One region of the Cupriavidus sp. 01L45 genome, then DNA from elsewhere that is predicted to be linked to it. Evidence: predicted binding sites of a transcription regulator. Region 1 holds the regulator's gene; the other holds the start of a gene.
What was found. Region 1 encodes sigma-54, which starts transcription at its own class of promoters, with help from an activator protein. Its sites were predicted from a motif close to TGGCANGNAANCTGCTTT; they were not measured.
Positions count from the first base shown of each region.

Region 2: a site for sigma-54 is predicted at 3,485-3,502, ahead of AC1DT6_RS04880 (PQQ-dependent methanol/ethanol family dehydrogenase). Genes of this name have one in related genera too.

Region 1 covers NZ_JBFTSG010000013.1:59,899-66,984, reverse strand. The annotation lists gene AC1DT6_RS11245 (KpsF/GutQ family sugar-phosphate isomerase) at 1-578, shown strand, start outside; gene lptC (LPS export ABC transporter periplasmic protein LptC) at 594-1,217, shown strand; gene lptA (lipopolysaccharide transport periplasmic protein LptA) at 1,407-2,051, shown strand; gene lptB (LPS export ABC transporter ATP-binding protein) at 2,088-2,873, shown strand; gene AC1DT6_RS11225 (RNA polymerase factor sigma-54) at 3,021-4,496, shown strand; gene hpf (ribosome hibernation-promoting factor, HPF/YfiA family) at 4,546-4,896, shown strand; gene ptsN (PTS IIA-like nitrogen regulatory protein PtsN) at 5,278-5,733, shown strand; gene hprK (HPr(Ser) kinase/phosphatase) at 5,812-6,783, shown strand; gene AC1DT6_RS11205 (PsiF family protein) at 6,957-7,086, shown strand, end outside.
Region 2 covers NZ_JBFTSG010000005.1:45,875-52,960, forward strand. The annotation lists gene pqqE (pyrroloquinoline quinone biosynthesis protein PqqE) at 1-1,090, shown strand, start outside; gene AC1DT6_RS04875 (c-type cytochrome) at 1,244-1,528, opposite strand; gene AC1DT6_RS04880 (PQQ-dependent methanol/ethanol family dehydrogenase) at 1,681-3,423, opposite strand; gene AC1DT6_RS04885 (quinoprotein relay system zinc metallohydrolase 1) at 3,616-4,548, opposite strand; gene AC1DT6_RS04890 (quinoprotein dehydrogenase-associated SoxYZ-like carrier) at 4,545-5,309, opposite strand; gene AC1DT6_RS04895 (ABC transporter permease) at 5,306-6,130, opposite strand; gene AC1DT6_RS04900 (ABC transporter substrate-binding protein) at 6,149-7,086, opposite strand, start outside.

The sequences.
Region 1 (7,086 bases):
CCAAGCTGGCCGACGCCCACCTCAACGCCGGTGTGGAGAAAGAGGCTTGCCCGCTTAACCTGGCCCCCACCGCCAGCACCACCGCCGCGCTGGCGATGGGCGATGCGCTAGCGGTGGCGGTGCTGGACGCGCGCGGCTTCGGCGAGGAAGACTTTGCCCGCTCGCATCCGGGCGGCGCGCTCGGGCGCAAGCTGCTGACCCATGTGCGCGACGTCATGCGCAGCGGCAACGCAGTGCCCAAGGTACGCGAAAGCACGCCGCTGGCGCAGGCCCTGATGGAAATCACCCGCAAGGGCATGGCCATGACCGCGGTGGTGGATCCGGACGACCACCTGATCGGCGTCTTCACCGACGGCGACCTGCGCCGCCTGCTGGAAACGCCGCGCGACTGGAAGACCGTGCCCATCAGCGAGGTGATGCACCGCTCGCCGCATACGGTGGGGCCGGACCAGCTGGCGGTGGAAGCCGTGCAGGTCATGGAGGCGAACCGCATCAACCAGATGCTGGTGGTCGATGCCGACCAGCGCCTGGTCGGTGCCCTGCACATCCACGACCTGACCCGCGCCAAGGTCATCTGAGGGCACCCACAAACTATGCGGGATATCCTGTCCTCCCTGAGCCGGCTAGGAATGCGCGCCTTGCCGCTGCTGTTGATGGCGCTAGTGGCGGGCAGCACTTTCTGGCTGGTGCAGGTCAATTCCCCGAAAGAAGCCGCCACCGGGCCGGTGGGCAAGAAGCATGAGCCCGATTACTACATGGTCCGCTTCTCCGCCACCGAACTGGCCGAGGACGGCAACACCAAGATGCGGTTCACCGGCGACAAGATGATCCACTTCGAGGACGACCAGACCTACGAAGTGACGCGTCCGGCCATGCGCGCCTACGAAATCGACCGCCCGCCTGTCACGGGCCACTCCGATCGCGGCACGATGAACGCGGCAGGCTCGGTGATCGACCTGTTCGGCAATGCCTTTATCGTGCGTGCCCAAGGGCCGGACCCGGCCAAGGATCCGCAGATGACAGCCGCCTCGGAGTATTTCCAGGTGCTGATCAACGATGACATCGTGAAGACCGACAAAGCCGTCAAGCTGACCCGCGGCCCGTCGGTGATGACGGCAAACGGGCTGATCTTCAACAATGTCACCCGCGAAGTACAATTGCTGGGTAACGTACGCGGCACCATTATTACGGGGCCGCCGGCGAGTCCCGCGAAGTAGCCCAGATAACAAAGACCCGAGAGGCTGTTGCCAGATGAAGCGAAGCAGTGCTGGCCAGGCGAGCGGGCGCAAACGGTACCCAGGCGGGTGCCGCCCGCGCAGCCCCGCCCGCCTTGCCCGGAAACAGCCGCCAGGAAACGAAGCCGCCCGCGGGCCACAGCCGTCCGCGCCAACCGCCATCACGCCAACATGAATTCACTCCTGACGACATCGTCCTGTCGCCGCCGCAGCACGGCCGCTTTGCTGACGCTGGCAGCCGTCCTCGGCCTCACGCTGGCCGCGCCCGCCAGCGCGGAGAAAGCCGACCGCGAGAAACCGCTGGTACTGGAAGCCGACAACGCCAGCTATGACGACGTCAAGCAGGTTTATGTGCTGACTGGCAACGTGGTGCTGACCAAGGGCACCATGGTGTTGAAATCCGACGCGGCCGAAGTGCGCACCGATCCCGAGGGCTACCAGTACGCCGTGGCTACGTCCAAGGGCGGCAAGCAGGCTTATATCCGCCAGAAGCGCGACAACGTCGACGAATACATCGACGGCTGGGGCGACCGCATCGAGTATGACGGCAAGCAGGAACTGTCCAAGCTAATCGGCCGCGCACGCATGGCGCGGCTGGCCGGCGCCAAGCTGGTCGACGAGATCCGCGGCGCAGTGATCACCTACGACAGCCGCAACGAGTTCTACACCGCCAGCGGCGGTACGGAGAACGCGACGGCGGGCAGCCCGTCCGGTCGCGTGCGCGCCGTGTTGTCACCGCGCCAGGAGCAACCCGCCAGCGGCGCCGCCGGCGCCCCGCTGCCGCTCAAGCCTGCGCCCGCCCCCGTCAATCCCTGACGCCGCCGCGTCGCCCGATCCACGGATTCAGCCTTCATGACCGTTACCCAAACCGCACCCTCCCAGCCCGCCACCCTGAAGGACAGCAGCACGCTGGTCGTGCGCCACCTGAAAAAGCGCTACGGCTCGCGCACGGTGGTCAAGGATGTGTCCCTCGACGTAAAGAGCGGCGAGGTGGTCGGACTCCTGGGGCCCAACGGCGCGGGCAAGACCACCTCCTTCTACATGATCGTGGGACTGGTGGCACTGGACGAGGGCGACATCGTGCTCGACGACAAGCACATCAGCGGCCTGGCCATTCACGAACGGGCACGCATGGGCCTGTCCTACCTGCCGCAGGAAGCTTCGGTGTTCCGCAAGCTGAATGTGCAGGAGAACATCCGCGCGGTACTGGAATTGCAGATCCAGGACGGCAAGCCACTTGGCAAGGCCGAACTCGAGCGCCGGCTGGACACGCTGCTCGATGACCTCCAGATTGCCCACCTGCGCGACAATCCGGCGCTTTCGCTGTCAGGCGGCGAACGCCGCCGCGTGGAAATCGCCCGCGCCCTGGCCTCGGCGCCCCGCTTCATCCTGCTAGACGAGCCCTTCGCCGGCGTCGACCCGATCGCGGTGGGCGAGATCCAGCGCATCGTCAGCTTCCTCAAGGCGCGCAATATCGGCGTGCTGATCACCGACCACAACGTGCGCGAGACGCTGGGCATCTGCGATCACGCCTACATCATCAGCGAAGGCGCCGTGCTGGCCTCGGGCCGGCCTGAAGACATCATCGCCAACGAGTCGGTGCGCAAGGTCTACCTGGGCGAGAATTTCCGCATGTAACGCGGCGCGCCACAGCAAGCGGCAGCTGCGGCGACCTTGTGCCCAAGGTGGCTCCGGTGTCGCCTTTTACCCTGCAACGATCACGGCGTCATCAGCGATAGCAATTTCCGTTCCACCGGCACGGAAGTTGGGCATAAAATAGGTCGCATGAAACCGTCGCTACAGCTCCGCCTCTCGCAGCATCTCGCGCTCACGCCGCAACTCCAGCAGTCGATCCGGCTGCTGCAACTGTCCACGCTCGAACTGCAGCAGGAAGTGGAACAGGCGCTGACCGAGAACCCTTTGCTCGAACGCGAGAACGACTGGCTCGACAGCCCGTTGCGCGTTGCCGCCGACGGCTCGGTCAACATGCAGAGCGCTCCCGCGCCGGCGCCCGCCGACGGCCAGGGCACCAGCGAGAACCGCCCCGACGGCGCGCCCGAGGCCGAAGACAGCTATTCCGACAGCAACGAGGACTACGGCAACGACTGGAGCCTCGACGACTTCGCCCGCCGCCCGCAAGGCGACGACGACGAAAAGACCCCGATGCAGTTGCGCGACGCCGAACCCACGCTGCGCGAACATCTGATGGAACAGCTCGCGCCGCTGAAAATTTCGTTGCGCGACAAGGGGCTGGCCATCTTCCTGGTCGAGTCGCTGGACGACGACGGCTACCTGAGCGCCTCGCTCGAGGAAATCTGCAGCGAACTGYCGGATGAACTTGAATTCGAGGTCGACGAGATCCACGCCGTCCTTACCCTGCTGCAGAGCTTCGATCCGCCTGGTGTCGGCGCACGCAATGCGGCCGAATGCCTGGCGCTGCAATTGCGCCGCATCAAGCACCCGCAGCGCGACCTGGCGCTGACCATTGTCACCAATCACCTGGAACTGCTCGCGGTGCGCGACTACACGCGCCTGAAAAAAGCGCTGCAGGTGGACGAGCCGGAATTGAAGTCGGCGCATGAACTGATCCGCTCTCTGGCGCCTTATCCGGGCCATGCGTACAGCCGCCCCGAAGCCGACTTCGTCGTGCCCGATGTTTTTGTCCGTAAACTGAATGGCGGCTGGATCGCGCAGCTCAATCCGGATGTGATGCCGCGGCTACGTATCAACGACATGTACGCGCAGATATTGCGCGGTGCAAAAGGCGATGCGGGTGCTGCGGGACTGCAGCAAAAACTGCAGGAGGCACGCTGGTTGATCAAGAATATCCAGCAAAGGTTCGACACGATATTGCGCGTTGCACAAGCTATTGTCGAACGTCAAAAGAACTTCTTCACCCACGGTGAAATTGCGATGCGCCCCTTGGTTTTGCGGGAGATTGCCGATACACTGGGTTTACACGAGTCCACCATCTCTCGGGTGACTACCAATAAATACATGGCAACGCCGATGGGGACTTTCGAGCTGAAGTATTTCTTCGGCAGTCACGTATCCACAGAAACCGGCGGCGCGGCCTCGTCAACGGCAATTCGTGCGTTGATCAAGCAACTGATAGGAGCCGAAGACGCCAGGAATCCCTTGTCCGACAGCCGGATTGCCGAATTGCTCGGCGAGCAAGGCTTCGTAGTGGCACGACGCACCGTTGCCAAATACCGCGAGGCGCTCAAGATTCCGGCAGTTACTCTCCGCAAGACTTTGTAGCCGAGTTGCATCGCCTGCCTGGTGCAACTCTTTCAGAAGGAGAAACGCTATGAACTTCAAGATCAGTGGACACCACTTGGACATCACGCCCCCGCTGCGTGAGTACGTGGAAACGAAACTGGAGCGTATCGTCAGGCATTTTGATCAAGTCATTGGCGTAAGTGTGCTGCTCTCTGTCGACAATACAAAAGAAAAGGACCGGCGGCAGTACGCGGAAATCAATCTACATCTCAAGGGCAAGGACATCTTTGTCGAAGCGCATCATGAAGACCTGTATGCCGCTATCGACGCGCTCGTCGACAAGCTCGACCGGCAGGTGATTCGCCATAAGGATCGCGTGCAAAGCCACGACCGCGAAGCGGTCAAGTATCAGATGGCCGCATCGCAGATGCAGCAATGACCGTGCCTGGTGGCCCACAGACCGGGCCGCCGGTGTCACTCCCTTGAAACCGGAATCAAGCCGCGCCCATAGCGCGGCTTTTTCGTTCCTGGCGCTCATCCGGGACCACGCGGGGGATTCCGCAACGCATATGGACCGGTGTATGCTGTGCAATACATAGTTCTCAAGCTCAACGATTTTTCCGTGCACGCGGCACCGCTTCCGCGCATCGGGTATTGCAATGCACAAGGCGGGGGCGGGCCTGCTCTATAATGGCCAGACGCCCGACACCGGCAGGGGGACACCCGGTGAAACTTCGGACCTTGGTTTTTTCTTCTTTTTTGCCCGGCGCGATGCCTCCCGGCCCCGGGCCTGCTTACTAGAAAACCCTGCGCATTCCACATGAATCGTTTGGCTAAATTGCTGCCACCCGGCAACATCAACCTCGACGTCAGCGTCACCAGCAAGAAGCGCGTGTTCGAACAGGCCGGGCTCCTCTTCGAGAACAACCATGGCGTGGCGCGCGCTACCGTGACCGACAACCTGTTCGCCCGCGAATCGCTGGGGTCCACTGGTCTTGGCGCCGGGGTTGCCATTCCGCATGGCCGCATCAAGGGACTGAAGCAGCCACTTGYCGCCTTCATGCGCCTGGCCGAGCCGATCCCCTTCGAATCTCCCGACGGCAAGCCGGTAGCGCTGCTGATCTTCCTGCTGGTGCCCGAACAGGCCACCCAGCAACATCTGGAGATTCTCTCGGAGATCGCCCAGCTGCTGTCCGACCGCGAGATGCGCGAAGGACTGGCTACCCTGCCCACCCCCGATGACGTGCACCAGTTGCTGACGCAATGGCACCCCTGACCGGCCTCGGCGATCTTTACGCAGGCGAGCGGGGCAATTGTCCCCGCTGTCTGAAAGCTCGCTCCTGAAAGCACCCGCATGGAACTCACTGGCGTCACCTCGCAGTCGATCTTCGACGACAACGCAGCCGATATCAAACTCTCCTGGGTAGCCGGTCTGGAAGGCGCCGACCGGGCGTTCGATGTCGAGTTCGCACGTGAAGCCACTTCCGCGGCCGATCTCGTCGGCCACTTGAACCTGATCCACCCGAACCGGATCCAGGTCCTGGGCAAGCCCGAGATCACGTATTACCAGCGTCTCGACGACGAGATGCGCAAGCGCCAGATGGGTGAGCTGATCCTGCTGGAACCGCCCTTCCTGGTGATTGCCGACGGCATGGAGCCACCGCCCGACCTGGAACTGCGCTGCACGCGTTCCTCCACGCCCTTGTTCACTACGCCGGTGTCCTCGGCGGCGGTGATCGATCACCTGCGCCTCTACCTGTCGCGCATTTCCGCGCCACGCGTGACCATGCACGGCGTATTCCTCGACATCCTCGGCATGGGCGTGCTGGTGATGGGTGAATCCGGCCTGGGCAAGAGTGAGCTCGGCCTGGAGCTGATTTCACGCGGACATGGGCTGGTGGCGGACGATGCCGTGGATTTTGTCCGGCTCGGACCCGATTTCATTGAAGGCCGCTGCCCGCCCCTGCTGCAAAACCTGCTTGAAGTGCGCGGCCTGGGCCTGCTCGACATCAAGACGATCTTTGGCGAGACCGCGGTGCGCCGGAAGATGAAGCTGAAACTGGTGGTGCAGCTGGTGCGCCGCAACGACGGCGAATTCGAACGCCTGCCGCTGGATTCCCAGTATCTGGATGTGCTCGGCCTGCCCATCCACATGGTCAAGATCCAGGTGGCGGCCGGCCGAAATCTCGCCGTGCTGGTCGAGGCCGCCGTCCGCAACACCATCCTGCGCCTGCGCGGCATCGACACGCTGCGCGATTTCATGGACCGCCAGCGCGCCGCGATGCAAGCCGATGTGGCATCGCGGGGCCAGGGCCGGCTACTCTAGGCAGCCAGCGCCGTGCCTGGGCTGTTTCAATTGATTGCATTCGTCCGCGCTTCCGTCGTCAACGCGTTTGGGGCACAGGCCGTTTTGTGCAGTAATGGACATTGAGCCCAGCCCGAGTTGCCGCGCCGACATGGCCAGCAGCCATGAAGTTTTCCACAGCCAGGAGAGCAAGCATGAAGAGAATGATCGCGATGTGCGTGCTGGTAGCCCCGCTTTTCGCCAGCGGCGCCTTCGCCCAGAATGCACCGGCCGCAGCAACCGCAACGCCCGCGGCACCCGCAACGTCCGCAAAACCGGCAGCAC
Region 2 (7,086 bases), on a different contig from region 1:
CGCCTTCTGCTCCAACCCGGTGGACTATGCCCGGCACGACACCGAACTCGACACCGCCCGGTGGCGCGACGTTTTCACGCAGGCGCGCGCGCTGGGCGCCGTGCAACTGGGCCTGTCGGGCGGCGAACCCCTGCTGCGCAAAGACCTGGAAGCACTGGTCGAACATGCCCACGGGCTCGGCTTCTACACCAACCTCATCACCTCCGGCATCGGCCTCACGGATGCCCGGCTGGCCGCCTTGCGCATTGCCGGGCTCGATCATATCCAGCTATCGTTCCAGGACTCCACGCGCGAACTCAACGATTTTCTCTCCAGCACCCGCACCTTCAACCTGAAGCAACGCGTGGCCCGCCTGATCAAGGCGCACGGTTATCCGATGGTGATGAACTGCGTGCTGCACCGGCACAACCTCCCTCATGTGGGCGCCATCATCGAGATGGCGCTGGAGATGGGCGCGGAATACCTGGAACTGGCCAACACCCAATACTATGGATGGGCCTGGGAGAACCGGCAGGCGCTGATGCCCACGCATGAGCAACTGTGCGAAGCCGAAGCGGTCGTGAAGGCATACCGCGCCCGCATCGGCAACCGGTGCAAGATCCTGTTCGTGGTGCCCGACTACTTCGAGCAACGGCCCAAGAAATGCATGAACGGATGGGGCACAACCTTCCTTGGCGTGGCGCCCGACGGCGTCGCGCTGCCCTGCCATGCGGCCCGCATGCTGCCCGGGCTTGACCTGCCGAACGTCACCACGCGATCGCTACGTGAGATATGGCGCGAGAGCGAGGCCTTCCAGCGTTTTCGCGGCACGCACTGGCTGCCGGAGCCTTGCCGATCGTGCGACTCGCAGGCGGAAGACCATGGCGGGTGCCGTTGCCAGGCGTTCCTCCTGACCGGCGACGCCGCCGCCACGGATCCGGTTTGCGATCGGTCTGGAGACCATGGGAAGGTCGCGGAGATCGTGCTGCAGGGCAGGCTGGCCGAGGTGCAGGCGCGCGGACGGGAGAGCGGGATGGTCTTCCGCAGCGATGGGAATTCGCTCAGGCTAAGCAGCGACGGTAGCTGCGCTGATAGCAAAAAACGGAAGTAGAAAATTGAGAACAAAAAGAGCAAAGACGTTTCACGCCGTGCCTGGGCTGCCGGGCGGGCCGATGTGAAGCGTCTTTGCGAATCCTTCCTTCGTATCCGGTTTCTATCCGACCGTCAGGCCTGACACCGGTCTCTTCCAATGCTCATCCGGTGCTCAACCGATACTCAGCACCCACTCTGCCAGCCTCCTGGCATCCGCTTCACTGATACTCTCGTGCGACGGCATGGGAATCCGTCCCCAAACACCTTTTCCGCCCTCACGGATCTTTTTCGCCAGCCGCTCGGGCGCTTCCCCATCTCCCTTGTACTTGGCCGCTACCTCGGCAAAACCCGGCCCTACCACCTTGGCATTCATACTGTGACAAGAAAAGCAGCCGCTCTTGTCTGCCAGCGCCTGCATATCGGGCGCCGCTTCGACCCGGGCGGCACACAGCACCATGGCCACCGTGGCCGTCAACGACAGGTATCCTTTCGCCTTCTGCATATCTACTTCCCAATGCTCTGATCATCGACCAGCCCTTGCGCGTGCCGGCTTCGGTGTGCGAGGCCGGCACGCGCAGGGCAGCTTCACTACATGGTGTCCGGCAACGTTCAGCTCTTGTGCAGCTTGAACACCCACACCGATCCGCCCTGCTCCAGGAAATTCACGCGCTTGGCAACTTCCCCGCCCCACAGCGGCACCGCGCCGCCCCAGCCCGACACCACCGCCACATACTGCTCGCCGCCCTCCTCCCAGGTAACCGGAGGCGCCACCACGCCGCTGCCCGTCTGGAACTTCCACAGTTCCTTGCCGGTTTTGGCGTCCGCGGCCTTCAGGTAGCCCTCCGGCGTGCCCCAGAACACCAGCCCGCCGGCAGTGGTCATCACCCCGCCCCACAGCGGCGCGTAGTTCTTGACCTCCCACTCGATCTTGCCGGTCTTGGGATTGATCGCGCGCAGCGAGCCGATGTAGTCCTCGTTGAGCGGATGGATGGTGAAGCCGGCGCCGAGGAAGGCGGCACCCTTCTTGTAGCCCACGGGTTCGTTCCAGATATCCATGCCCCATTCATTGGCCGGTACATAGAACAGGCCGGTCTGCGGGCTGTAGGCCATCGGCTGCTGGTTCTTGCCGCCGAGGAAGCCCGGCGCGGCGAACACGGACTGGCCCTTCTTCGGATCGCTGCCCGCGGCCGGGTCGCCCGGCCGGCTTTCCGCGATCATGTTGGGGCGCCCGGTCTTGAGGTCGATGCTGCTGGCCCAGGTGATCTTCTTGACGAAGGGAAAGGCGTTCACCAGCTTGCCGTTGGTGGCGTCATTGACGTAGAAGAAGCCGTTGCGGTCGGCCTTGCCGCCCAGGCGCTTCCCATCCTGGTCGAAGGTCACGAACTCGTTGACGCCGTCGAAATCCCAGCCATCGTTCGGCGTGTTCTGGTAATGCCAGACGATCTTGCCGGTAGTCGGGTCGAGCGCCACGGTCGAGGCCGAATACAGGTTGTCGCCCTTGCGCATGTGGCTGTTCCACGGCCCCGGGTTGCCGGTACCGAAGTAGGCCAGGCCGGTCTTCGGGTCATAGGTGCCGCCCAGCCAGGTGGCCGCGCCGCCGGTCTTCCAGGTCTCGCCGGGCCAGCTGGCGTTCTGGGTACCGGTCACACCGTCTTCGGTCTTGTTGCCGTCCTTGTCGTACTTGTAGCCCATATGGCCTTCCACCACCGGCCTGGACCAGACCAGTTGCCCGGTCTTCGCGTCGCGTGCCTCGACCCGTCCCACCACGCCGAACTCGCCACCGGAGACGCCGGTCAGCACCATGCCTTTGACGATCAGGGGGGCTGCCGTGTAGGAATAGCCGGCGGCATAGTCCTCGATCTTGTCCTTCCACACCACCTTGCCGGTCTTCTGGTCCAGCGCCACCAGTTGCGCGTCGAGCGTGCCAAAGATCACCAGGTTGTCGTACAGGGCCGCGCCACGGTTGACCACGTCGCAGCAGGGCATGATGCCTTCGGGCAGGCGATGCTCATATTTCCAGAGCTTGCTGCCGGTCTTCAGATCGAGCGCGTAGATGCGCGAGTACGAGGCCGTCACGAACATCTTGCCGTCGTGAATCAACGGCTGCGCTTCCTGCCCGCGCTGCTTTTCGCCGCCGAACGAGAACGACCAGGCCGGCACCAGCTGGCTGACGTTCCTGGTGTTGATGCGGTTCAGCGTGGAAAAGCGCTGGCCTTGCGGGCCCATCCCCCACGACAGCACGTCGCCCGGCGACTTCGCGTCATTCTCGATCATGGCATCGGTCACCGCGGCCTGCGCCGCCAGGCTCGCGGCAGCCGCCGCGAGCACCATCATCACGCGTAACGTCCTCATTGTCTGCTCCTCTCTCTTGTTGTCGATCTTCACCAGTGCGCCTCGCACACCAGACTGACTCTTGGCAATTCCCATGCCAATGGAAAACACCTGCATCCGGCCCCGCGGCGGCCTGTGGATGCCGGGATGGCGTACCAGCGCGGAACACTCGGTTGCCGTTGTTGCGGAATTGAACAGCACACCTGTCCGGACTCAGCGTCTCAACGCCGCGTCCTCATACGCCGGGTAGAGGTGCGTCACATTGCGCAAATACTCCGCCGGCATGGCGCCCCAGCGCGCGTAGGCGTCCGGCACCGGCATGGCAAGCACCTCGGCCAGGTCGCGGCCCTGGGAGGCCGCCTGGGTCATGCGGGCGTCCAGCCACTGCAGGTAGCCGCGTGTCTGCGCGATGGCGTCCGCGCTGCCGAGCGCCGGTCCGTGGCTGGGGATCAGCAGCCGTGCGCCGCTGTCGCGCACCAGCGCCTGCAAATGGTCCAGGCTGGCCAGCCAGCGCTTGAGATCCGCATGCGGTGTGGTCGGCACGCGCTCGCGAAACGCCACGCCGCCCGCGAAGACCACGCCGGCGCCGCGATCCACTATCACGAGGTCGTCGGCGGTGTGACCGTCCATCCGGATCAGATCGAAGGTGTGCCGGCCGATCGTGCGCCGGCCCGGGGTCAGCACGTGGCGCGGCGGCGCCGGTTCCGTGTCGCGCATCCAGTTGCCGCACAGCCGGTAGAGGTTGTCGGCATATGCAGGCCCTTCGCGCCGGGCGCCGTCGATGGTGCCGGCCAGCGCGCTGCCGCCCACGTCGGTATAGGCCTGGTTGCCGAAAAAGTAGTCCGGATGCAGGTTCAGATTGAGCACCAGCCGCACCGGCGCCGCCGTGACCGAAGCAATGGCGCGGCGCTGCTGCTCGCCGTACTGGTGCGACGGCCCGGTATTGATCACCACCACGCCGTCACCCGTGTCGATAAAGGCGGTGTTGATGATGTTGCAGCCGTTGTCCGGCGCGAAATCCGCATTGGCCCCTTCCAGCAGCCACACGTCGGCGGCGACCTGGCGTGGCGCCAGGCGATAGTCCCCTGCCTGCGCCAGCGCCGCCTGCGCTGCCAGCCATAGCAGGATCCCGAGCGCGCGCTTCATGGCGTCACCTGCGCCGCGAACCGGTTGCCGTTGTTATCGCGTCCGCTCACCGTCATGCCGCGCTCCATGGCTTCGCGCAGGTCGAAGGAGAAGATGGGGTTCTCGGCAACCGGTTCGTACAGCGTCAGCCGCAGCATCGCTTCCCGGGTGGCGTCGAGCAGGCTCAGCGACTCCACATGGAAGGCCGGGATACCCGCCACCAGCCCGGTGTCCATCGGGTGCATCACGCGTAGCCGCACCCGGCCACCGTTGCCGCCGAGGCCGGGAAACACGCGCGATTCGACCCGGTTCAGCGTGGTGCTCCACGAACCGTCGCGGCGCGTCGCGCCCGGCACCYTGCAGCCGCCGCCGCTGGCATCCACCATCACCCCGCCCACGTGCCACACGCCGTCCCGCGTGCGGGCCGCCACGCGCACCGGCGAGGCCTGCTCCAGCTTGAAGCGGAACGACAGCGAGGGGCGCACCCTGAGCGGCTCGAACTCCAGCACCTTGCGGATCGGGTTGCGGTCCACCGCCACCACGATGCGATCCACCTCGCCGAGCGCCGACGCATCAAAAGCGATCGGCACCCGCATCGGATCTTCGGCAAAGGCCGGCCCGGTGACCTTGACGCGGCTGTCGAACACGTACGGCGCCTGCCGCAGCGCTTCCTTGTGCACCAGCGGCCATTGCGGCGACTGCAACGGATCGCGGCTGTCCAAGGCCCACGCACCCGTTGCGGCCAACGCCAGGCAAGCTGCCAGCGGCACGGCATGCCTCATGCCGGACCCCCGGCCTGGCGCACGCGGCGAGCCATCCCGCGCTGAGGGTCGTAGCCGAGCAGCGCCAAAGCGAAGAACACGGCCGTGCAAGCGGCCACCACCGCGAGACTGACTGGCGCGGCCTGCCCGTACAAGGCGAAGCGGATCGCTTCCACGGCATGGGTAAAGGGATTGAAGCGCGCGAGCTGGTAGACTACGGTGGCGCCGGACTCCTCCAGCTTCCAGAGCGGATACAGCGCCGAGCTGATGAAGAACATCGGGAAGATCACGAAATTCATGGTGCCGGCGAAGTTCTCCAGCTGCCGCACATGCACCGACAGCAGCAAGCCCAACGCCCCCAGCATCAGCGCGGCCAGCACCATCACGGCCAGCGCGCCGGGCAGGCATGCCGGCGCGAATGTCACGTCGAAGGCCATGGCGACAAGCAGGAAGGCGACCATCTGCAGCAAGGAAAGCAAGGTGCCGGCGGCCAGCTTGCAGGCGAGCAGCCAGGCCCTGGGCAGCGGCGCGGTCAGCAGCAGGCGCATCACGCCCATCTCGCGGTCGTACACCATCGCCAGCGAGGACTGCATGCCGTTGAACAGCGCGATCATGCCGAGCAGGCCGGGCGTGACAAAGACCTTGTATTCGACATAGGTGTCGTAGGGCGGCACGATGGCGACGCCGAGCGCGTTCTGGAAGCCGGCCGCGAATACCAGCAGCCACAGCAGCGGCCGCGCCAGCGACGAGCACAGCCGCCCGGGCTGCCGGAAGAACTTATGCAGTTCGCGCCCGGCCACCGCGCGCAAGGCGCGCCAGGCGTGGATCAGGGTGGTAGTCATGGCCTGGGCGTCGCTCCCCTATTTGCCTGGACGGCACGCGGTGTCGGCCGCGTCTGCGCCCAGCGTGTCGAGATTGTTCTTCGGATGCAGCACACCCTCCACCGGCGCCACGCCGACCACGCCGTCGGGATGCGCCAGCAGGACCGGCTGGCGCAACTGGCGGTCCCAGCGCCGGAAGGACAGCGGCGGACCCTTGAAGCCATCCACCACCACCGCCTCGGAGACCAGCGCCTCGGCCTGCCCGGCAAAGCCGCCCTTGGGCTGCCGCGCCACGCTTTCGGCTATCGCCTTCACAGCCACCCACGCGGCCCAGTCATAGCCGGTCATGGGACGGCCCGCCGCCTTGATGAAACGCCGGTTCAGCTGCGGCCCGCCGTTGCGCTCCCAGGCCCAGTGCCAGGCCTGGCCGGTCAGTCCGCTGGCACCTACCACCGGGCGGGGCAGCTGGGTGGCATAGGGCACGCCGCGCGCGAACTCGCCGTCGGCATCGGCGACCACCACCACGTCGTAGTCCACGCCGGCAGTCAGCAGGCTGAGATTGTCCAGCTCGCGCTCGCGCGGATCGTTCGACAGCTTGAACGCGCGCTGCGCCGACCAGGCAATGCCGAAGCGGCGGGCAGCCTGCGTGAGCACGGCGCGCTGCGCCGCGTCTTCCGGCGACGGGCCGCTCAGCAACAGCGCACGGCGCCACTTGCGCAGCGCCAGGTATTGCATCAGCGCGTCCGCCTGCATGCGCCGGCTGGGCAGCGTGTGGAGCAGGTGCGGCGCGCAGCCGGCGCCGCGCAGTTCATCGTCGTCGGCGGAAACGTTGAACAGCAGCGCTTCGCCGGGCTTGACCGCACGCGCCGCCAGCCTGACCGCCGGAGCCGGCAGGTCCAGCAGGATAAAGCGCGTGCCCTGGCGCGCCAGCGCGGCTACCATCGGCCCCACCTCGGCCTCGCCGCTGGCTTCCTGCG